DNA from 2 places in the Streptomyces sp. NPDC001493 genome. Region 1 is predicted to be linked to the other one. Evidence: riboswitches for the same ligand, from Rfam matches in the RefSeq annotation. Region 1 holds a riboswitch; the other holds the start of a gene.
The links. A riboswitch is a leader RNA that binds a small molecule or an ion and turns the genes downstream of it on or off. The one in region 1 is predicted to bind ZMP and ZTP.

Region 1 (10,630 bases):
CACCAGTCCACCTTCGATCCGGCGACGGGTGAGCCGACGGGCGGTCCGGCGACCGTCGCCCTGCCCTCGAAGCGGATCACGGTCGCGGACGGATCGATCACGCTGGCCTGAGAAGAGTTCGATCGCTCCGGCCCGGGAAGAGCCGGAGACCGGAGAGGCCGGGAAGAGCCGGGAAGAGGCCGGCAAGAGGCGAAGGAGTCGAGAAGGCTCCTGAAAAGGCACGGTCCCCGGCATTGCGCGGCGGCGCCGGGGACCCGATGATCCTGGGATCGGACGATCCCGCCCAGGGGCGAGAAGGTGAGGGTGCCCCATGGCCGCCGCTCAACGACGAGGCCGCCGGATCATGATGACCGAGGAGGAGCGCGACGCCTACCTGAGGGCGCAGCGCACCTGCCGGGTGGCCACCGTCGGTGCGGACGGTCAACCGCATGTCGGGGCACTGTGGTTCGTGTGGGACGGCACCTCGATCTGGCTCCACTCGCTGACCCGCAGCCTGCGTTGGGAGCACCTGCTCCGGAATCCTCGGACGGCGGTGGTCGTCGACGACGGTGACGAGTACGGGGAGTTGCGCGGCGTCGAGCTGCGGGGCGAGGCCGTCCTGGTGGGCGAGGCACCGCGCACGGGCGAACCGTGCCCCGAACTCGCCTCCGTGGAGAGCCTGTTCCCGATGAAGTACTTCGGGATCGACGCCATGCCGCACGATGGCCGGCACGCCTGGCTGCGGATCACTCCGAAGACCGTCGTCTCCTGGGACTTCCGCAAGCTGGCGGGCCTCGGCTGACCGCCGCCGGACCGCGGTCCGGTCCCGTCGGGCCGCTCAGCCGTAGCTGATCGGCCGGGCGGGGCCGGCCGCCGCCGCGACCGCGTCGGCGAGCGGGCCGACCTCGGCCGGGGTCAGCGGCGACACGGTGATGCGCACCCCCTGGGGAGCGTCCATCCGGAATCTCGCACCGGGCGCCACCGCCCATCCGGCGCGCAGCAGCCGGGTCACGGCGCCGGTCTCGTCGCTGACCGGCACCCAGACGTTCATCCCGCTGCGGCCGTACGCGACGACGCCCCGTTCGGCGAGCGCCGCGACGAGCGCCGAGCGGCGTGCCCCGTACGACCGGGCGACCGCAGGCGTGTCGACGGCGCCCGTGCTCCAGAGATGGACCATGGCGCGCTGGAGCAGTCTGCTGACCCATCCGGGTCCCAGCCGCTGCCGGCCCGCCACCCGGTCCATGGTGATCGAGTCGCCGGTGAGCGCCGCGACCCGCAGGTCCGGCCCGTACGCCTTGGACACCGACCGTACGACCGCCCAGTGGCGGGTCGTTCCGGCCAGGGGGTGGAGCGGCACGTCGACGAAGGCGTGTCCGTGGTCGTCCTCCAGGAGCAGGACGTCGGGGTGGGCGGCGAGCAGGGCGCGCAGTTCCCGCGCCCGCTGCTCGCCGATCGCGGCGCCGGTCGGGTTCTGTGCGCGGGCGGTGACGACGAGGGCGCGGATGCCCGCGCGCAGGGCCCGCTCCACGGCGGCGGGTACCGGTCCGTCCTCGTCGACCTCGACCGGTACGGCGCGCAGTCCGGTCGCGGGAACCAGGTCCAACAGGCTTCCCCAGCCCGGGTCTTCGAGGCCGACCGCGTCCCCGGCCCTGAGGTGGGCCGCCAGGACCCGCTCGATCGCGTCCAGTGAGCCGGAGGTGACGACGATCTGGCCCTCGGGGACGCCATCGGCGGCGAAGACCGCGCGCGCGAGGGCGCCGAACTCGGGCAGTACCGGCAACTCGCCGTACATCCCGGGGTTTTCGCCGTACATCCGGACCGCCTCCGCGAAGGCATCGGCCAGTTCGGGCAGCAACGCGGGGTCCGGGTTCCCCTTGCTCAGGTCCCGTACCCCCGGGGGCGCCTCGACGCGCAGCGAGCCGCGCGCGGTGGTGGCGGGGCGCGGGCGCACCCGACTGCCCCGGCGGCCGTCCGTCTCGATGACTCCGCGTTCTCTCAGGGTGCGGTAGGCGGCCGCGACCGTATTGGGATTGACCCCCAGTCGCGCCGCCAACTCCCGCATGGGAGGCAGGAGTTGCCCGGGAGCAAGCTCACCCGAGCCCACCCCCTGTTCCACGCTCGCGGCAATATCCGCCGCACGCCCACCCGTGATCATGTACTCTCCTAGCACAAACAGCATTATGCACTAGTGCAATGGAGGACGCAATGTCGGAGACCGTCGCGCCCGTCGACCCCCGGGCCGCCGAGGCCGCCGAGGCCGGGGACCACGCCCCCTACGCGGCGACCGGGCGCACCATTCCCACCCGGTCCAAGGAGCGCGCCTCCTACGACCCCGAGGTCGTGCACCCGATACTCGACGGCTCGTACCTCTGCCACCTCGGCTTCGTCCGCGACGGCTTCCCGGTGGTGCTGCCGACGCTGTACGCGCGAGTCGGCCGGCGGCTGTACATCCACGGCTCGACCGGCTCCCGGCCGCTGCGCATGGCCAACACCACGGACCCCGGCCTGCCGGTCTGCCTGACCGTCACCCAGGTCGACGGGCTGGTCCTGGCGCGCTCCGCCTTCCACCACTCGATCAACTACCGCTCAGTGGTGGCGCACGGCATCGCCCACACCGTGACGGACCCCGACGAGCGGCGGATGGCGCTCGACGCCATCGTGGACCAGGTCGTCGCGGGCCGGTCCCAGGACTCGCGGCCGGCCGACGCCAAGGAGCTCGCCGCCACCGCGGTGATCCGGCTGGACCTGGAGGAGGTCTCCGCGAAGCTCCGCACCGGCGGGCCCAACGACGCGCCCGAGGACCTCGCGCTGCCGTACTGGGCGGGCGTGGTGCCGGTCGCCCGGACGTACGGCGAACCGATCCCGTCCGACGACCTCGACCCGTCGATCCCCCTCCCGGAGTACCTCGCGGCGCACTGAACCGCGCGCAGAGGCCGTACGCAGGGGCCGCACGCGGGGCCGTACGCGCGGAGTCGAAACCCGGCACGACTTAGCGCGTACGCCCCACCGCGAGCGACAACAGCACCAGCAGCGCCGCCCGTCCGCCCCTGCTCCCCTACTCCTCGCGCGCGGCGGACCGCCGGGCGATCCCGGTCTTCACCGTCTCGTACAGCTCGTCCGGCGTGAAGCCGAGGTCGTGCAGGATCCGTGCGGCCGGGCTCCCCTCGACGCGGATCAGTCCCAGCAGCGTGTGTTCCGTGCCGACCCAGTCGTTGCCGAGCTCGGCCGACGCGCGGATCGCCTGCTCGATGGCCTCCTTACCCTCCGGCCGGAAGGCGATGTGCCCCCGCTGCGTCTTCTGCCCGACCGGCTGGATCACCGCGTCGACCGCGTCGCGGACACGCTGCTCCGACCCGGCTTTCGCCGTCAGCACCTCGTGGGCCAGGCCCCGAGGCTCACCGAGCAGCCCGAGCAGGATGTGTTCGGTACCGATGAACTCGTGCTTGTGCGTCCGGGCGGCCTCCTGCGCCAGCACGATGCTGTGCCGGTTCAGATTGGTGTACCGCTCGAAGGGGTTGGGGGTGTGGCGCTGCTGGGCGGCCTGCTTGGTCACCCCGATGGCGGTACCGATCTCGGTCCACGACGCACCACCCTGCTTGGCCTTGCCGACGTAGTGGTCGATGAGCTGCTCACCGAGGTCGGACAGGGTCTGCGCGCGGAGGTGCGCCTCACTGATGCGGGCCAGCGGGTCGACGTCGGGGAGTTCCTGGTCCAGACGGGCGATCAGGTCGGCGAGGCTGATATTGAGTGGCGTCATGCGTCAAGCGTAGATTGACGACCCCTAGCCGTCAATCTGTAATTGACGCCTATTCGGGTACGCCGAGGCGAGCCGCGCGACGAGGGCGCGACAGGTGAGGGTGAACGGCCCGGCGGCCGCCGAACGACACAGGCACGGTCGGCGGCGGCGCGGCGAGCGACCCTACAGCCGTCAGGCGGACGCCGCTCCGCCGCCGGTACGCATACGGTCGACGCCCTCTCCCGCCGCGCCCCGCACACCGGGATCGACCGGCCCCGACGCCACCGGCCCCGACGGGGCTTTCGGGGCCGAGGACTGCGCGATGTAGGCACCGGCCAGTACGACGAGTCCGCCGACCAGCTGAGGTCCGGACAGGTGCTCGCCGAGCAGCACCCACGCGAGCACGGTCGCCACCACCGCTTCCAGGCACGCGACGACTCCGGCGACCTGTGGTGAGAGCAGCCGCACGGAGACCACGCCGGCCAGGTAGGCGAGCACGGTCGCCAGCAGCACGACCCAGGCCAGCAGGAGCCAGGCCGGAACCCCGTGGCCGCTCATCCGGGCGGTGGAACCGAGCACCGACCAGCCCATGCCCCAGGGGCGGGCGACCAGCGTGAGCAGCGCCGTGCCGACCAGCAGCCCGTACGCGATGACGCCCACCGGGTGCGGCGGCTCGCGACGCACGCCGCCGCCTTCCTGGCCGGCGACGGGCGCACCCGGGTCCGACAGGACGAAGTAGCCGACCTGACAGCAGGCCGCCGCGAGAGCGAGCAGCAGACCGAGGGGGTCGAAGCGCAGCCCGGACCAGACTTCGACGACACAGGCGAGCCCGGCCGCCGCCAGCAGCACCCCGAGGGCGGCGGCGCGGGTGACCGGCTGGCGCCGCACGAACCGGACCCAGCCCAGCACGAGGGCGGGCGCGAGGTATTCGACGAGCAGCGCCACGCCCACCGGGATACGCGAGATGGCGGCGAAGTAGCAGGCCTGGACACCCGCGACGGCGAACAGCCCGAAGCCGGCCAGCAGCGCGGGCCGCTCCCGCAGCAGGTTCCGGTGCCGCCAGGCGGCGGGGGACAGCACGAGCGCCGCGCCCGCGACCCTGAGCCACACCATGTGCAGCGGATCGAGGCCCGCCTCGATGAGCGGTTTCGCCGCCACCCCGGAGCCACCGAACGCGAACGCCGAGGCCAGGGCGAGCCCCAGGCCGGCACTTCTCCCCTGAGACGCCTGCATCGGCACATCATGTCAGGTGCAACCGGCCCGGTCACCCCTGTCGCATCTCCGCCGAAACACACCGCCGCGCATCCCTCGCCGCCGGAACGGGGCTGTGGATGCAACGTCGGACATGCTCCGGACGCCGCTGGCGGAAGACGTACGGACCATGCAGGGCGGCTCGGCCTCGACGGAGTCCGACGCCGCGCGTCAGCGCAGGGTGACCCGGTGGACGGTGGACTCCCGTCTTCGCCCTGGACGACAGCTGCGGAAGGAGACGGGCGAACGCCTCCACCACTTCACCGGTCGCCTCGCGAACGATCTCAGTCTCAACAGCCATGCTCTGGAACCTGCCGATTCCTGGGAGCTGCCGATCAGCGAGCAGCGTCACCCATCGGCGGCAATCGGTCGGCGCCCACCGGCCCGGGTCACCGGACGCCGATCCCCGCACATCCTTGCCGAGCGATAGTTTCCGATATATCGTTGAGCCATCGGTACGAACGTACCGGTCATCCGATCAACCGGAAGGAGCGCGTCATGCGTTCACATGGATTCGACAACGAGCGCGGCCGAGGCGGTCGCGGACAGGGCGGACCCGGACGGCCGGGCCGCGGAGACTTCGACGGCCGGCGGTCCGCCTTCGGTCCCTTCGGGCCGCAGTTCGGCAGCGGCCCCTTCGGCGGCGGACCCGGCGGCGGACCGTTCGGCGGGGGCCCCTTCGGTGGCGGCCGGGGACGAGGTGGCGGCCGGGGACGGGCGCGGCGCGGCGACGTACGCGCCTCGATCCTGGCGCTGCTCAAGGACCGCCCGATGCACGGCTACGAAATGATCCAGGAGATCGGCGAGCGCAGCGGTGGGGCCTGGCGGCCCAGCCCTGGTTCGGTCTACCCGACGCTCCAGTTGCTGGAGGACGAGGGCCTGATCGTCAGCGCGAGCGAGGGCGGCAAGAAGCTGTTCACGCTCACCGAGGCCGGGAGCGCCGAGGCCGAGTCCGGTCCCGACGCGCCGTGGGAGGACGCCGGGCGCGGCGTCGACTGGGAGAGCGTGAACGAGATCCGGCAGGCCGGGTTCGGCCTCATGGAGGCGTTCGGCCAGGTCTGGAAGACCGGCTCCGCCGACCAGCGCAAGAAGGCGCTCGCCGTCATCAACGACGCCAAGAAGAAGCTCTACCTCATCCTGGCCGACGAGAACTGAGGCCGTGGGTACGAGAGCGGGCGGGGACAAGGGGCCTCGCGACAGGCTCACACCGTGTGAGAGCTGGTCGCGGGGCCTCTTTTCCGTCGTCCCGCCCGCACGGCGGGTCGCGATCCGCCGTGGCGGCGCGGAGCGGTGGCGCGGAGCCCCGACGGAAGGGGCTGGCCGGCTCGGCACTGGCCGTCCGGGCCCGTGCCGATCTCCGGGCCCATGACCGTCTCCGGGTCCGTGACCGGTGGTTGTACGCAAAGACCCTCGCGCGCGCGAAGGCCCGTCTACGCTCACCGACATGCTCAGACGTGTTCCGTTCGGCGAAGCACTGCGATCCACCGTGGGCACCCCCAGGTCGGCCAGACTCCTGGACAGCAGTCCCCGGTCACGGGTGTGGCGGGTACGACTGACCGACCGGCGGCTGGTGGTCGTCAAGCAGATCACCGACGGCGGAGACACCGGCGCCGACGCGGACACGCGCTTCGCGCGAGAGGTGGCCGGGCTGCGCCTGGCGGGACGGGCCTCCCGGCCCGCCGTGGCCCCCGCGGTGCTCGCCGCGGACCCGTCCTCGCGGGTGATGGTCCTGGAGCACGTGGACGACCTCGGCAGGACGAACGACTGGATGCCCGGGTACGCCGAGTCACTCGCCCGACTGCACGCCCTGACCGGACCGGCCGACGCGGGCGCACTACCCGCCTGGTCGGGCCCCACAGCCACCGACGTGGAGTCCTTCCTCGCCCTGGCCCAGGCGCTCGACGTGCCCGTACCGTCCACGGTCCCCGATGAACTCGCCGGCCTCCTGGAGCGGTTGGACCCCACCGGGCACCATGCGCTGCTGCACGGCGACCCCTGCCCCGGCAATGATCTGCGCACTGCCGACGGCGTCCGCTTCGTCGACTTCGAGCGGGCGTCACTCGGCAACGGCCTGATCGAACTCGCTTACCTCCGCACGGGATTCCCCACCTGCTGGTGCGCCATGTCGGTCACCGGGGCCCCGCTCGCGGAGGTCGAGAACGTCTACCGGACCACCTGGCGAGGCCTCACCGGGACGGACGTGCCGGGTGACCTCGCCGACGCGTGCGTGGCCTGGCTGATCCAGGGCGACGCGCTCGTCGAACGGGCCCACCGCGGAACGGTCGACCAGCTCGCGCGGGTGCCCGCCGAGGACTTCACGTGGGGCTACGTCTCCGCCCGCGAGCGGCTCGTCCACCGCCTGGACGTGGTCGCCGGCATGGCCCGCGACCACGACCGTCTGCACGCCGTGGGCAGCCTCGGTTCCGCCCTCGCCCGTCGCCTGCTCGAACGCTGGCCGAGGCTGCGCCCCTTGCCCGCGCACGACGCCCGCCCTTGGTAGGAGGACCGCTCTGCGGATGTTCAAGCGCCTCGCCGAAGGCTGGGTCGAGCCTGTCGGATGCCGCTAGAGTTCTGTCCGGCCGCGACTGGCGAAGGTGGACAACCACCGGGGAGCGGCCGTACCTGTTCCGATGTGGACGTCGACCGCCTGGGCGCCTCCGTCAGCGATGTCCCGCTGAGGAGGCCGTGAAGTGAAGCTGCGCTACGGAACCAATCCGCAACAGGAGACCGCGTACGCCGCACCGGTGACGCCCGGCACATGGCCGGTACGGCTGCTGCACGGAGAACCGTCCCTCATCAACATGCTGGACGCGCTGAACGGATGGCAGCTCGTCCACGAGGCCGCCCGGACGCTGGGCAGGCCGGCAGCCGCTTCGTTCAAGCACGTCTCACCTGCGGGGGCGGCCGTCTCCGGACCCATCGACGAGGTCACCGCAGAGCTCTACGGGGTCGCCGACGGGGAGATCGGCGCGCTTGCCGGCGCCTATCTGCGGGCCCGGGACGCCGATCCGAAGTCCTCCTACGGCGACTTCGCCGCCGTCTCCCATCCGGTCGACGCCGAACTCGCCGAGCTGCTGGCCGGCATGGTCTGCGACGGCATCGTCGCCCCCGGCTACGCGCCCGGCACGGTCGAACGGCTCCGCAGGAAGAAGAACGGCCGTTTCCTGATCATGGAGGCGGACGTCGCCTTCACTCCCCCGCGCAACGAGACCCGGGAGGTCTTCGGCCTGCGCCTGACCCAGCAGCACGACGCCACGGAGTTGTCCCCGGCGCTGCTCGACCCGGTCGTGGGCGATCCGCTCCCCGGTACCGCCTCGGCGGACTTGCTCCTGGGACTGGCGGTCCTGCGCTTCACCCAGTCCAATTCGGTCTGCTACGTCCGCGACGGCATGACGCTGGGAATCGGCGCCGGTCAGCAGTCCCGGGTCGACTGCACCCGGCTCGCCGGTGCCAAGGCCGACACCTGGTGGCTGCGGCGCCATCCCGGCGTTCGCGCGCTCCACTTCCGTCCGGGCGTTCGACGTCAGGACCGGATCAACTGGCAGATCCGTTTCATCGAGGGCGACCTCACTCCGGACGAGACCGGACGGCTGGCGCAGGTACTCACCACGCCGGCTACGGAGTTCACCGCCGACGAGCGTGCTCGATGGATACAGCGTCTCGACCGGGTCGCCTTCGCGTCCGACGGCGCCCTGCCGTTCCGCGACAACGTCGACCAGGCCCGGCGCCACGGCGTTCGGTACATCGCGGAGCCCGGAGGATCCATCAGGTCCGACGAGGTCGAGGCAGCCTGCCGCGAGCACGGGATCTCCCTGGCACGCACCGGGCTGAGGCTGTTCCACCACTGACACCACGCCACCGACACCCTGACACCGCAGGCACGCACCCTCACACCGCAGGTACGCGCCCTCACACCACAGGCTCCCTGATACCCCTGCCCGTCACCTCCCTGCGTCCACCGCCGTCACTCCGTCGCTCCGGCGTGCTCGGTCACTCCGGCCAATGCTTTGAAGGCCGGGCGGAGCAACGCGGCGACCCGGTCCGCAGAGGCATCACGCAGCGGGGCCAGGCCGAGGAGTTGGTGGCCGATGGTCACGCCCAGCAACGCGGTGACGAGCAGCGCCGCGCGCAGTTCGGAATCCTCGGCGGGCAGAGCGGCACCGACACTGCCGATCTGCCTGCCGAGAGCGACCCGGACGTGCTCGGCTGCCGCCTCGTCGGTGAGCATGGACCGCATCATCGCCAGCGTGCCCTCGGGAAGGCCGCCGAGCTTGAGGCCGAGCGAGGCCAGCAACTGATCGACGAGCTCGTCGGTGTCGGCAGCGACCGTCGGCGGGGCGGGCAACGCCTGCACGGCTTGGCCGAACAGCCCTCGCTTTGAACCGAAGTACTGCATGACCAGAGCGGGATCGACGCGCGCCGCGGCCGCCACGGCGCGCATGGTCGTGCGCTCGAATCCCTTCTGCGCGAACAGCTCCCGGGCACTGTCGAGGATGCGCACCTCGGTCGCTCGGCGTCGGTCGGCACGGGACGAGGAAGGAGTGGACACCGATTCACTCTACAGCCGTTGACCGAATCCCCGGCCGACCCTACGGTGAGTGGGTCAACAAGCGTTGAGCGAAAGGAGCGGCCCCGTGTCGCCTCACGAGACGTCCGCTGTTCGAACCCCCCACGAGGTGCTGGCCCGTTACTACCGGGCCATGCTCGACAAGTCCCCGGACGATCTCGCCGATCTCTACGCCGTCGACGCGGTGCACGAGTTCCCGTTCACCTCGCCCGGCTTCCCTCCGCGCTTCGAGGGGCGTGCGGCCGTGCGCGCCGGCTACCGGGCAGCCTGGGGCGCGGGCCCCACCCGGGTGCGGGAGGTCAGACGAATCGCGGTCCATGAGACCGCCGATCCGGAGGTGCTCATCGCCGAGCACGTGGTGGTGGGGACAGTGGCGGCCGACGCCACTGTGTTCACCGTCCCCGGTCTCCTGGTACTCCACGTCCGCGACGGACTGATCACGCGCGTCCGCGACTACATGGACGGCTTCGGAGTCGCCGCCGCCCGAGCCTGAAACGCCAAAACCGTACGGCACAAGTCGGCTTGAGGCCGAAAGCGAGGCCGAAAGCGAGGAAAGCAGGCCGAAAGCAAGGCCGACAGCGACCGGTTCCGCACGGTCATGAGTGCGGCCCACGTCTCGGCAGGGCGGGCAGCGCCGCGTATCCTCCGTCCCGTGCCACGCAAATCGGGAAGCCTCCGCCGCCTGGTCGCCGACGGGCGTACCTACTTCTGGCAGCATCGCCACAGCCACCGCAAGGACGAGCACGGCCGGCCGGCCGACTGCCGCCAGGTTCTCACTCTGTCCCCGCAGCCTTCCGGCACCGGCGGACCGCTGCGCATCGTCTTCGCGAGTGGGCCCGACCGGTACGTCCCGGGCGGAGCCCCTCTGGGATCGGGGGACGTGGGGTGGATCCGGGGCAGCTCGCTGAACCTCCACGAGCCCGGCGCGGCCCGCGCGCTGCTCGACGCGGCGATGGCGCACGGATGGCGGCCGGAAGACCGGGGACCGGTGGAAATCGACGGCTGGCTCCTGCTGGACGCCGCGGCTGCCTCGCAGGCGGAGCGCGCCGAGGAAACGAAGCGCGCCGAGGAAACGGAGCGCGCCGAGGAAACGGTCC
Region 2 (10,630 bases), on a different contig from region 1:
CAGCAGGGGCGGCCCGGCGGGGAGACCGAGGGCCGTTCGGGCGGCGGCGCGTTCCTCGGGCCCGGCCGGCCGGAAGCGGTCGAGATCGATGCCGTTGTGGATCACCGACCAGTGGGCCGCGATGCCCGCCCGCTCGCCCGCCCGGCGCTCGCAGTCGCTGACGCAGAGCACCCTGTCCGCCCAACGGGCCCCGAAGCGCTCCCACTTCACCGCGGAAGCCGCGGTCCCTCCGCGTACCGCCTCGAACGACCAGGCGTGCGGCTGGAACACGGTCGGAATCCTGCCGCGTACCGCCATCCGGCCCGCGAGGCCGGCCTTCGCGCTGTGCGCGTGCACCAGATGCGGGCTGTGCTCCCGGACCAGGGACCGGGCTCCGGCGATCTCGCGGGCCAGCCCGAGGCCGGGGTCGCGTACGGCCCGCCATCCGTGGACCTCCGCCCCCGCGGCGGACGCCAGCGCGGCCAGCGGGCCGTTCGGCGGGCACCCGACGACGGGCCGGAGTCCGGCGCGGACCTGCGCCCGCACGAGATCGACGACGACCCGGGCGACGCCGCCCTCCACAGGCTGAACGAGATGAAGGATCTTCAACAGAATTGCTCCGGGGTGACGTTCTCGCGGCGCCTTCGGCGGTTTTCGTACGCACCCCCCCACACGGCCGGTCGGAAATTCTCATGACCGATCGAGAAGGTGTGTACGTGCGTTCTGTGTGGTTTCCGGTGAGCGGTCCTGGGCGCGCTCACCCTTCCGGGCAGGGTTGTTCGTGTCGCGCTTTCGCGCGAGAGTGGAAAATGAGTTAAACCGAACTGCACTTTGACAGACAGTCAGCCGGAATGCGTGGATGACTCGCTCGTGCGACCGGCCGCGCCGGACCCGAATGCCGCACGTCGCTGACCTGTCCGCGTGCTCGGAGCGCCGGGATCCCGCATGAGCGGAAACGTTCCGGCGGAATGTGGGGAGACGCTTCCTCACCCTTTCGTCCCAAGGGCGTTCCGCTTGTTCGCCCGGCCTTTTCGTGCAGGACCTTCCCGACGAGGCCCTTTCCGCGAGAGGGGTGCGGGAAAGGGGCCGCGCACAGGGTGCTGTTCGCACTCGTGGCCTTGACCGTGCCGCGTGCCGTCGAGCCGGTCCGTTCGGCCGAACGTCCCGGCCGTCGATTCGGGATGGAGCTGTCCAGAAATTCCACCGCTCACGACGGAGTACCGGCCCCAGCGGAACCGGAAGGAGCCCGGACGCGTCGTTCTCCGGTGCGACCCGCAAGCGGAGTCCGGAGCCGTACGCCGGGACACCCCACGCTCTGTTCCGGGCTCCGCCGATCTCGTACGACCCCAGGGTCTCCCGCCCGGATCATGGTGGGTTCTCGGGGCCCGCGCCGGCCTGATCCGAACGGAAGACCCCAGGAGAACGATGCAACCGGCAGAGACCCCCGCTCCCGCGCCCCCGGGCGTATCGCCGGCCGTCCCGGCCGTCCCGGCCTGCCGGAGGTGGTACAGCTCCGGGCGGGGGAAGACGGGGGCCGCGCTCGCCGCGGTGGTGGCCGCGCTGCTCGCCGCGCCCCGGCTGGTCCCCAACACCCCCGGCCGCATGGGAAGTCTGCTGGAGACCCTGCTGCCCTGGCTCGGCCTCGCGGTGCCGGTACTCCTCTGTGCCGGGCTGCTGAGGAGAGCGCCGGTGGCCGTGGTGGCCGCGCTGCTGCCCGCCCTCGTCTGGGGCGTCCGGTTCGGCGGCCTCTTCCTCACGGGGACGGACGACTCCGGCGCCCTGGTCGTGGTCCAGCACAACGTCAGTGACGAGAACGCCGACCCGGAGGGGACGGCGGCGGCCCTGAACCGCAGCGGGGCGCGGATCGTCGCGCTGGAGGAACTCACCCCGCAGGCCCTGCCGGTGTACGCGCGGGCGCTCGCGTCGCGCTTCCCGTACCACGGAGCGAGCGGCACGGTGGGGCTCTGGTCGGCCTATCCCCTGACGGACGTGCACCCCGTGGACATCCGGCCGCACGGCATCGCCGAGGGCTGGAACCGGGGCCTGAGAGCCACCGCGCACACCCCGCGCGGCGACCTCGCCGTGTACGTCGCCCATCTGCCGTCCGTCCGCCTCGGCGCGACCGGCCTGCGCTCCGGCCCCCGGGACGAGAGCGCCGCCCTCCTCGCCACCGCGATCCGGGACGAACCACTGGCGCGGGTCCTCCTGCTCGGCGACTTCAACAGCACCGTGGACGACCGGGGACTCGGCCCGCTCCGCGCGTACCTGGACGCCCCCGGGTCCGGAGTCGCGTTCAGCTTGCCCGCGTCCTTTCCGGTGGCCCGTATCGACCAGGTCCTCGCGCGGTCCGTCCGCGTCACCGGCATCCGGACCCTCCCCGCGACCGGCAGCGACCACCTGCCCGTGGCCGCGTACGTCGACCTCGGGGGCGCGGGCGCCGAGTAGCCGTACTCATGCGGACGGAAGCCGTCCCGCGGGCCGCCCTGAGTACGCCGGCGCATCCGAGGGCCCGGCGCCGCCGGTGGGATGGGACCATGCCCAGCGAATCGCGCCCCCGCCCCCGCCCCCGTGTCCGCGTCCGCCACGTCACCGTGGCCGGTTCCGCCCTGGCCGGGACTCTCCTCCCGTTCGTCGCCGGTGTCCTGCTGGCGAAGGCGGCCGCTGGCGATCCGATGACCTCGGTGAACGCCCTGTTCACCCGCACCGGACCCGGCAGCCCGGTTCCGCCCTCGCAGTGGCGCGGCTGCGGCCGTGCGGTGCTGCGCCGGAGCGGGGAGGGCCGCGCGATGAGCGGCGCCGTCCGGCTCGCACGCGCGGTGCGGGCCGGACGGGACTGACGAGGGACCCGAGTCCGGGCAGGGGGCGGGGCCGGCGGTGCTACCAGCGCTGCCAGTGCAGGACCTGGTCGCGGGGGACCCGTCGGGCCGGCTTGAAGTCGGTGCCGATGGTGTGGGCGAGGGGCAGGAACGCGGCGAGCATGACCTCCTCGTACGGAACCCCGAGCACCTCGGCGAGCTCCCGCTCCAACGGTCCCTGTGCGGTGGTCCAGACCGTGCCGAGCCCCCGCGCGCGGGCGGCCAGCATGAAGCTCCAGACGGCGGGGAGGATCGAGCCCCAGGTCCCCGCCTGTTCGACGACGGACGCGTGGTCCGTACGCCCTTCGACCGCCGGAATGACGAAGGCGGGCACCCGGTGGATGTTGTCGTGGAGGTGGCGCAGCCCGTCGTAGACCTTCTCCATCGAGCCGGGCCGCACGTGCATGCGTTCCAGGTCCCGTCTGCCCAGCGGTGCAGACTCGTTGACGGCGAGCGAACGCCGGAACAGATCCGCGACCAGCGCGCGCCGGTCGGGGTCGGTCACCACGAGGAAGTGCCAGCGCTGCCTGTTGCGGCCGGTCGGTGCCTGTGTCGCGAGATCCACGCACTCCTCGATGAGGGAGCGGGCGACCGGCCGGTCCAGGTCGAGCCGTCTGCGTACCGCGCGCGTGGTTGACAATAACTGATCAGGTGTCAGGTCGAGAGTCACGAGTTCCTCGATCCGTCGGTGATGGGATCACATCAACAGGCCATTTTTCATGTCGAGTTGAGGTTCATCATGCTCCAGATGGTCTGTGTCCAGACGGTCTTGGTGCAGATGGAAGGTGAGCATACGAGGGGTGGGTGCGGGGGTCAAACAATCGGTGGCCAGATGATTCCCGTACCCTGTGAGCCGCAGGACGAGGAAGGAACACCCATGCCGCACCGTGGCGTCGACACCGCGCAAGCCACCTACTTCCCGCGACTCGCCGAGGAGCGGCTCGACATCGCGCTCTGCCGCGCCTCCGCGGCCGTCGCACGCGCCGCGGAGGGGGATGCGGACGAGCGGGGCCTCGGTGTCGGCCCCCATCTGGTGCTGAAGATGCTCGCGGAGACCGGCCCCTGTTCCCAGCGTGTGCTCGGTGAGCAACTGCGCATCGACCGCACGGTGATGGTGGGGATCTGTGACGGACTGGAGCAGGCGGGCCTCGTGCGCCGGGAGCGGAACGTCACCGACCGCCGCGCCTACGCCGTCACCCTCACCGCCCCCGGGCGCAGACAGCTCGCCCGGGCCGAGGAATCGGTCCCGGTGTTCCTGGACGAGGCGTTCCAGGCGCTGACGGTTGCCGAACGCCGGCAGCTCTCCCGGATCCTCGGCAAGCTGCTGGCCCCCGCTCCCCGGTCCGAAGGGCGCGGCTGACCGGGACCGGGGACGTGGGGCGGCCCCATCGTCTAGGGTGACGAGCGGGCCGTGACTGGCGTTCAGGTGGAGTACCACCGGGGAGCGGCCTGACACCTTGTCGCTGCCGTACGCCTGGGCACTCCACCGTGAAGCTCAGGAGCAACACGTGGCCCGGACACAGACAGCCCGCCTCATGGACGGCACCGCCCTAGCCCGGCGTACCGTCGAAGCAGCCTCGGCCTCGGCGGCCGCCATCCGGCGGCGGACGGGGACGGCGCCCTGCCTCGCGACGGTACTCGTCGGCGAGGACCCCGCGTCGGTGACCTACGTACGGATGAAGCGCGCCCGGTGCGAGAAGGCCGGCATCGAGTCGCGGCACGTGGCCCTGCCCGCCTCGATCTCCACCGCCGGGCTGGTCGAGGCGGTCACGGAGCTCTCCGAGGATCCGGGGGTGCACGGCATCCTGCTGCAGCATCCGGTGGGCCCCCACATCGACGAGCGTGCCGCGTTCGAGGCGATCGCGCCGGAGAAGGACGTCGACGGCGTCACCATGCACTCCTTCGCCGCCATGGGATTCGGCCTGCCCGGCTTCGTCTCCTGCACCCCCGGCGGGATCATGCGGCTGCTCGACGCGTACGAGGTCGACCTCGCCGGCAAGCACGCCGTCGTCGTGGGGCGGAGCGCGATCCTCGGCAAGCCGGCGGGCCTGCTGCTGCTCGGCCGGGACGCGACGGTGACGTACTGCCACTCGCGCACCACCGACCTCTCGTCGCACCTGCGGGAAGCCGATGTGCTGATCGCCGCGGTCGGCAGACCTCGCTTCATCGCGGGGGCGGACATCAAGCCCGGGGCCGTGGTGATCGACGCGGGGTACAACCCGGGCAACGTCGGCGACGTCGACTTCGAGTCCGCCGCCGAGCGGGCCGGGCTGATCACGCCGGTGCCCGGCGGTGTGGGCCCCATGACGATCGCCGTGCTGCTCGACCAGACGGTCCGGGCGGCGACCCACCAGCTCGGCCTGGGCTGACGCGGCCGGCTTCCGGGCCGTACGCCCGGAAGCCGCCGCCGCAGCGCCCGGTCACCCCACCGCGTGCGGCGCGGTGTCCGGGCGCTCGAACTGGGTGCGGTACAGCTCCTCGTACCGTCCCCCGGCGGCGAGGAGCTCCTCGTGGGTGCCGCGTTCGACGATCCGCCCCGCCTCGACGACCAGGATCTGGTCGGCCGCGCGCACCGTCGAGAGCCGGTGGGCGATCACCAGCGCCGTCCGGCCCTCCAGGGCCTCGGCCAGAGCCTCCTGGACCGATGCCTCCGAGGTGGAGTCGAGGTGCGCGGTCGCCTCGTCGAGGATCACCACGCGCTGACGGGCCAGCAGCAGCCTTGCGATGGTCAGTCGCTGGCGCTCGCCGCCCGAGAGCCGGTAGCCGCGCTCGCCGACCACCGTGTCCAAGCCGTCCGGGAGCGAGGCGACCAGCCCGTCGAGCCGCGAGCGGCGCAGGGCGTCCCAGATCTCGTCCTCGGTGGCCTCCGGCCGCGCCAGCAGCAGGTTGGCCCGGACCGACTCGTGGAAAAGGTGTCCGTCCTGGGTGACCATGCCGATCGTCTCGCGCAGCGAGTCGGCGGTCAGGTCGCGGACGTCCACGCCGTTCAGCCGGACGGCCCCCGCGTCGGCGTCGTACAGCCGGGGGAGCAGCTGTGCGATCGTCGACTTGCCCGCCCCCGACGAGCCGACCAGGGCGACCATCCGGCCCGGCCGCGCCGTGAAGGACACGTCGTGCAGCACCTGGGCGCCGCCCCGGTCGTCGAGCGTGGCGACCGCCTCCAGCGACGCGAGGGAGACCTTGTCGGCGGACGGGTAACCGAACGAGACGCCGTCGAACTCCACCGAGACCGGCCCGTCCGGCACCCGTCGTGCGTCCGGCTTCTCAGCGATCAGCGGCTTCAGGTCCAGGATCTCGAAGACGCGCTCAAAACTGACCAGGGCGCTCATCACCTCCACCCGCGCGCCGGCGAGCGAGGTGAGCGGGGCGTACAGACGGGTCAGCAGGAGGGCCAGCGAGACGACGGCACCGGGTTCGAGCGTGCCCTGCTGGGCGTAGTGGCCCCCGAGCCCGTAGACCAGCGCGAGCGCCAGCGCGGAGACCAGGGTGAGAGCGGTGATGAAGCCGGACTGCGCCATGGCCGTCCGGACGCCGATGTCCCGCACCCGCAGCGCCCGGGCCGCGAACTCGGCGGACTCGTCGGCGGGCCTCCCGAACAGTTTCACGAGGGTGGCGCCCGGCGCCGAGAAGCGCTCCGTCATCTGCGTCGCCATCGCCGCGTTGTGCGCGGCCGCCTCCCGCTGCAGCGACGCCATCCTGGCGCCCCGGCGACGGGCCGGTACGACGAACACCGGCAGCAGCACCAGGGCGAGCAGCGTGATCCGCCAGGAGATGCCGAGCATCACGGCGAGCGTCAGGACCAGGGTCACGACGTTGGCGACCACGCCCGAGAGGGTGTTGCTGAACGCCCGCTGCGCCCCGATGACGTCGCTGTTCAGGCGGCTCACCAGCGCACCCGTACGGGTACGGGTGAAGAAGGCCACCGGCATCCGCTGGACGTGGTCGAAGACGGCCGTCCGCAGGTCCAGGATGAGGCCCTCGCCCAGGTTGGACGACAGCCAGCGGGTGAGCAGCCCGAGGGCTGCGTCGGCGAGCGCGATGAGCGCGATGAGCAGCGCGAGACGGACGACGGTGTCGCTCCGGCCGCCCCGTACGATCGCGTCGACCACCTTGCCCGCGAGGACCGGCGTGGCCACCGCGAGCAGGGCTCCCGCCACACTGGCGGCCAGGAACCGCACCAGCCGGCGCCGGTGCGGGCGGGCGAATTGGAGGATGCGGCGCAGGGTCTCCCGGGAGAACGGCCGGCGGTCGCGCTCGGCGTTCATCACACTGTGCAGCGACGACCAGGCGGTGAATTCCATGTCCATGCAGGGGCTCCGGGTTCTTCCGACCGACGGACGGCCCGCTGGGGGCCCGTAGGACAGGAAAATAGGACCTCAACCATTGTTGAGGTCAAGCGGGTTCATCGTCGCGCCCGCCGCCGGTCCCTGTCGCGCGGACGCGCCGGGGCCCCGTTCCGGTACGGACCGCGCGCGCCCGCCGGTACCGGACCGCGCGCCCCGCTCCGGAAGCGGTCCGCCCGGCGCGGTGCGACGGTGGACACGGTGCCGCTCCGGCACCCGAACCGGCGGAAGGGACCACGAGGTGCGTATCGACCTGACGGGCAAGAAGGCCGTCGTCACCGGATCGTCGCAGGGGATCGGCCTCGCCATCGCCTCCGGCCTCGCCGCCGCCGGAGCCTCGGTGGTGCTGACCGGACGCGACGCGGACCGGCTGGAGTCGGCGACGCGGACCCTGCGCGACGGGGTACCGGACGCGGACGTCGAGAGCGTCGCCTGCGACCTGGTCACCGAGGAAGGGGCCGAGCGGCTCCAGCAGGCCGTTCCCGAGGCCGACGTGCTCGTCAACAACCTCGGCATCTTCGGCGCCCGCCCGCCGCTGGAGATCACCGACGAGGAGTGGCGGACCTACTTCGACACGAACGTCCTCAGCGCGGTCCGGCTGATCCGCCGCTATCTGCCCGGAATGACCGGCCGGGGCTGGGGGAGGGTGCAGAACATCGCGAGCGACTCGGCGATCGTCATCCCCGCCGAGATGATCCATTACGGAATGTCCAAGACCGCGTTGCTCGCGGTCTCCCGGGGTTTCGCCAAGGAGGCGGCGGGAAGCGGGGTGACGGTCAACTCGGTGATCGCGGGCCCGACCCACACCGGAGGCGTCGAGAAGTTCGTGTACGAACTCGTGGACGAGGACCTGCCCTGGGACGAGGCGCAGCGCGCGTTCATGCGTGTGCACCGGCCGCAGTCGCTGCTCCAGCGCCTCATCGAACCCGAGGAGATCGCCAACCTGGTGGTCTACCTCAGCTCGCCCCAGGCCTCCGCCACCACCGGTGCGGCGGTCCGGGTGGACGGCGGGTACGTCGACTCGATCGTGCCCTGACCGCCGCGGGGGCCGGTCCGGTGCGGTACGCGCGGCCGGAGCCGTCCCCGGGGGCTGGCATGATCGGGGGTATGGACGAGAGCATCATCGCCGCGTGTGACGGGGCGTCGAAGGGCAACCCCGGGCCTGCCGCCTGGGCGTGGGTGGTCGCGGACGCGCAGGGGCGACCGCAGCGCTGGGAGGCGGGACCGCTGGGCACCGCCACCAACAACGTCGCCGAGCTGACCGCCCTGCGCTCGCTGCTGGAGTCGACCGACCCCTCGGTGCCGGTCGAGGTGCGCATGGACTCGCAGTACGCGATGAACGCCGTGACCAAGTGGCTGCCGGGCTGGAAGCGCAACGGCTGGAAGACCTCCGGCGGCAAGCCGGTCGCCAACCAGGAGCTGGTCGTCCGCATCGACGAGCTGCTCACCGGCCGTGCGGTGCGATTCCAGTACGTTCCCGCCCACCAGGTCGGCGGGGACCCGCTCAACGCGCTGGCCGACCAGGCCGCGAGCGAGGCGGCGGTGTCGCAGCTGCCCGCCGGTACGGCCCACGGGACGGCCGCCCTGCCCCAGCCCGCCCCGTCCCGCGCGGTCAAGAGCGCGCCCGGGAAGACGGCGAAGGCATCCACCGGCGGAGCCCGTACCGGGGCCACGATCCGGGCGAAGTTCGCCGGGCGGTGCCGCTGCGGCAAGCCGTACGCGGCGCAGGAGATGATCGCGAAGAACCCGGTGGGCTGGGGCCACCCGGAGTGCCGCACCGACGCGGCCTGAGCCGATGCCCGGCCCGGCGGCCCACCGCCGGGCCGCCGCCGCACGCGTGGTCCGGGACGCCCGTCGGGCGCCCCGACCCGCGCATCCAGTGGGCCGGGTGGTCCGAGTGATCGGGATGGTCCGCACTCGTGCGTCGAGTGGTCCGCTTCTCCACGACGAGGCCGCTTCTGTGTGGCGCGTCGTTCCCCCGGGTACGTAACCCGGGTTCCCCCGACCTCCCCGTGAGGTCCCTGGTTCCAGCGAGGCCCCCGGCTCCAGTGAGGCCGCCGGTCCCTGCGAGGCCCTTGGTCCGAATGAGACCTCCGGCCCCCGGTCCCTGCGAGGCCCCCGCCGGCCGGCGCGTCCCTGGGCCGCGCGCCCCGGCGCCCGGCGTGCGCGCCGGGGCGCGGGCGGTCCGGTCGGGCCCCGGCGCGTCCCTGGGCCGCGCGCCCCGGCGCCCGGCGTGCGCGCCGGGGCGCGGGCGGTCCGGTCGGGCCCAGCCCGCTCAGGCCCCGGGTGTCCAGGCCGCGACCAGCTCCAACAGGCCGGGGAACCGGGCGTTGAGATCGTCGACGCGCACCTGGCTGCGGCGTTCGAGTCCGTACTGGCGCTGGCGCGTGACCCCCGCCTCCCGCAGTGCCTTGAAGTGGTGCGTGAGCGACGACTTGGGCCGGTCGAGGCCGAACCAGCCGCAGGTGTGGTCGAAGCGCTCCGACTCCAGCAGGAGCTTCTGGATGATCGTCAACCGCAGAGGATCGCTGAGCGCGCCGAGCACGGTTTCCAGGCGCAGCTCCTCGACCGCCGGTTCCGGGAGAGGTTCGGGCAGGTCAGGGGGTTCGGGGAGCACCCTGATGACGGGGTTGGCGCCCGTGGCCGAAGGCATAGGCAACTCCTTATGACGTGATTCCTATGTACGAGTTCAATCGTACTGCATGCTAAGTTCGACTCAACTCGTACTTGAGAGTCGGGAGGAACGTCATGTCCGAGACTCGGACCACACCTGTCCAGGCGGTCGACGCAGGAGGGCAGAACGGCACCGCCGGGGCCGGTGCCCCGTTGTGGTGGGTGTGGCTGGCCGCGTGGCCCGTCACCGCGGTGTTCGTGCTGTCGAACGCGGCCACGCCGCTGTACGTGCTGTGGCAGCGCGACATCGGATTCTCCAAGGGCACCCTGACCGTGGTGTTCGCCTTCTACATCGTCGGTCTGCTCGGATCGCTCCTGGTCTGCGGAGTCGTCTCGGACCGGCTGGGGCGCAAGCCCGTACTGCTCCCCGCGCTGGCGCTCGGACTCGCCGCCTGCCTGATCTTCGCCACCGCCTCCTCCGTGGCGGCGCTGATCGTGGCGAGGCTGTTCACCGGGATCGCGGTGGGTGCGGTCGTCTCGGCCGGCATGGCGGCGGTGACCGACGTGGCGGGGCCCGAGCGCAAGCGGATCGCCGCTCTGCTCGCCTCCTGCGCGATGGTCTTCGGAGCTGGGCTCGGCCCGCTGCTGGCCGGTGTGCTGTCCGAGACGCTGCCCGCCCCGACCGTGACCGTGTTCGTGGTCGAGGCCGTGGTGCTGGCCACCGCGGTGCTCGTCGTGACGCGCATGCCGGTCCGCCGTCCCGTGGCCCCCGCCAAGGGAGCCTGGGTGCGGGTGCCCGGGGTCCCGCGCGGCAACGGTCGTGAACTCACCCTGGGGATC

Region 2: it holds a riboswitch for ZMP and ZTP, as region 1 does, so the genes downstream of both, ACWCWD_RS35000 (bifunctional 5,10-methylenetetrahydrofolate dehydrogenase/5,10-methenyltetrahydrofolate cyclohydrolase) here and ACWCWD_RS24885 (phosphoribosylaminoimidazolecarboxamide formyltransferase) in region 1, are expected to answer to the same signal.

Annotation. Positions count from the first base shown of each region.
Region 1 covers NZ_JBSFHV010000018.1:161,014-171,643, forward strand. Annotated here, with positions in the region: gene ACWCWD_RS24845 (Rieske (2Fe-2S) protein) at 1-111, shown strand, start outside; gene ACWCWD_RS24850 (pyridoxamine 5'-phosphate oxidase family protein) at 311-781, shown strand; gene ACWCWD_RS24855 (aminotransferase class I/II-fold pyridoxal phosphate-dependent enzyme) at 818-2,149, opposite strand; gene ACWCWD_RS24860 (pyridoxamine 5'-phosphate oxidase family protein) at 2,185-2,898, shown strand; gene ACWCWD_RS24865 (Clp protease N-terminal domain-containing protein) at 3,035-3,736, opposite strand; gene ACWCWD_RS24870 (EamA family transporter) at 3,908-4,948, opposite strand; gene ACWCWD_RS24875 (PadR family transcriptional regulator) at 5,465-6,121, shown strand; gene ACWCWD_RS24880 (phosphotransferase family protein) at 6,411-7,466, shown strand; ZMP/ZTP riboswitch at 7,538-7,626, shown strand; gene ACWCWD_RS24885 (phosphoribosylaminoimidazolecarboxamide formyltransferase) at 7,657-8,814, shown strand; gene ACWCWD_RS24890 (TetR family transcriptional regulator) at 8,931-9,515, opposite strand; gene ACWCWD_RS24895 (nuclear transport factor 2 family protein) at 9,601-10,026, shown strand; gene ACWCWD_RS24900 (hypothetical protein) at 10,186-10,630, shown strand, end outside.
Region 2 covers NZ_JBSFHV010000041.1:26,017-36,646, forward strand. Annotated here, with positions in the region: gene ACWCWD_RS34975 (glycosyltransferase family 4 protein) at 1-588, opposite strand, end outside; gene ACWCWD_RS34980 (endonuclease/exonuclease/phosphatase family protein) at 1,405-2,424, shown strand; gene ACWCWD_RS34985 (hypothetical protein) at 2,514-2,816, shown strand; gene ACWCWD_RS34990 (nitroreductase family protein) at 2,857-3,504, opposite strand; gene ACWCWD_RS34995 (MarR family winged helix-turn-helix transcriptional regulator) at 3,712-4,194, shown strand; ZMP/ZTP riboswitch at 4,236-4,321, shown strand; gene ACWCWD_RS35000 (bifunctional 5,10-methylenetetrahydrofolate dehydrogenase/5,10-methenyltetrahydrofolate cyclohydrolase) at 4,370-5,203, shown strand; gene ACWCWD_RS35005 (ABC transporter ATP-binding protein) at 5,255-7,141, opposite strand; gene ACWCWD_RS35010 (SDR family NAD(P)-dependent oxidoreductase) at 7,419-8,213, shown strand; gene ACWCWD_RS35015 (ribonuclease H family protein) at 8,285-8,968, shown strand; gene ACWCWD_RS35020 (ArsR/SmtB family transcription factor) at 9,453-9,830, opposite strand; gene ACWCWD_RS35025 (MFS transporter) at 9,926-10,630, shown strand, end outside.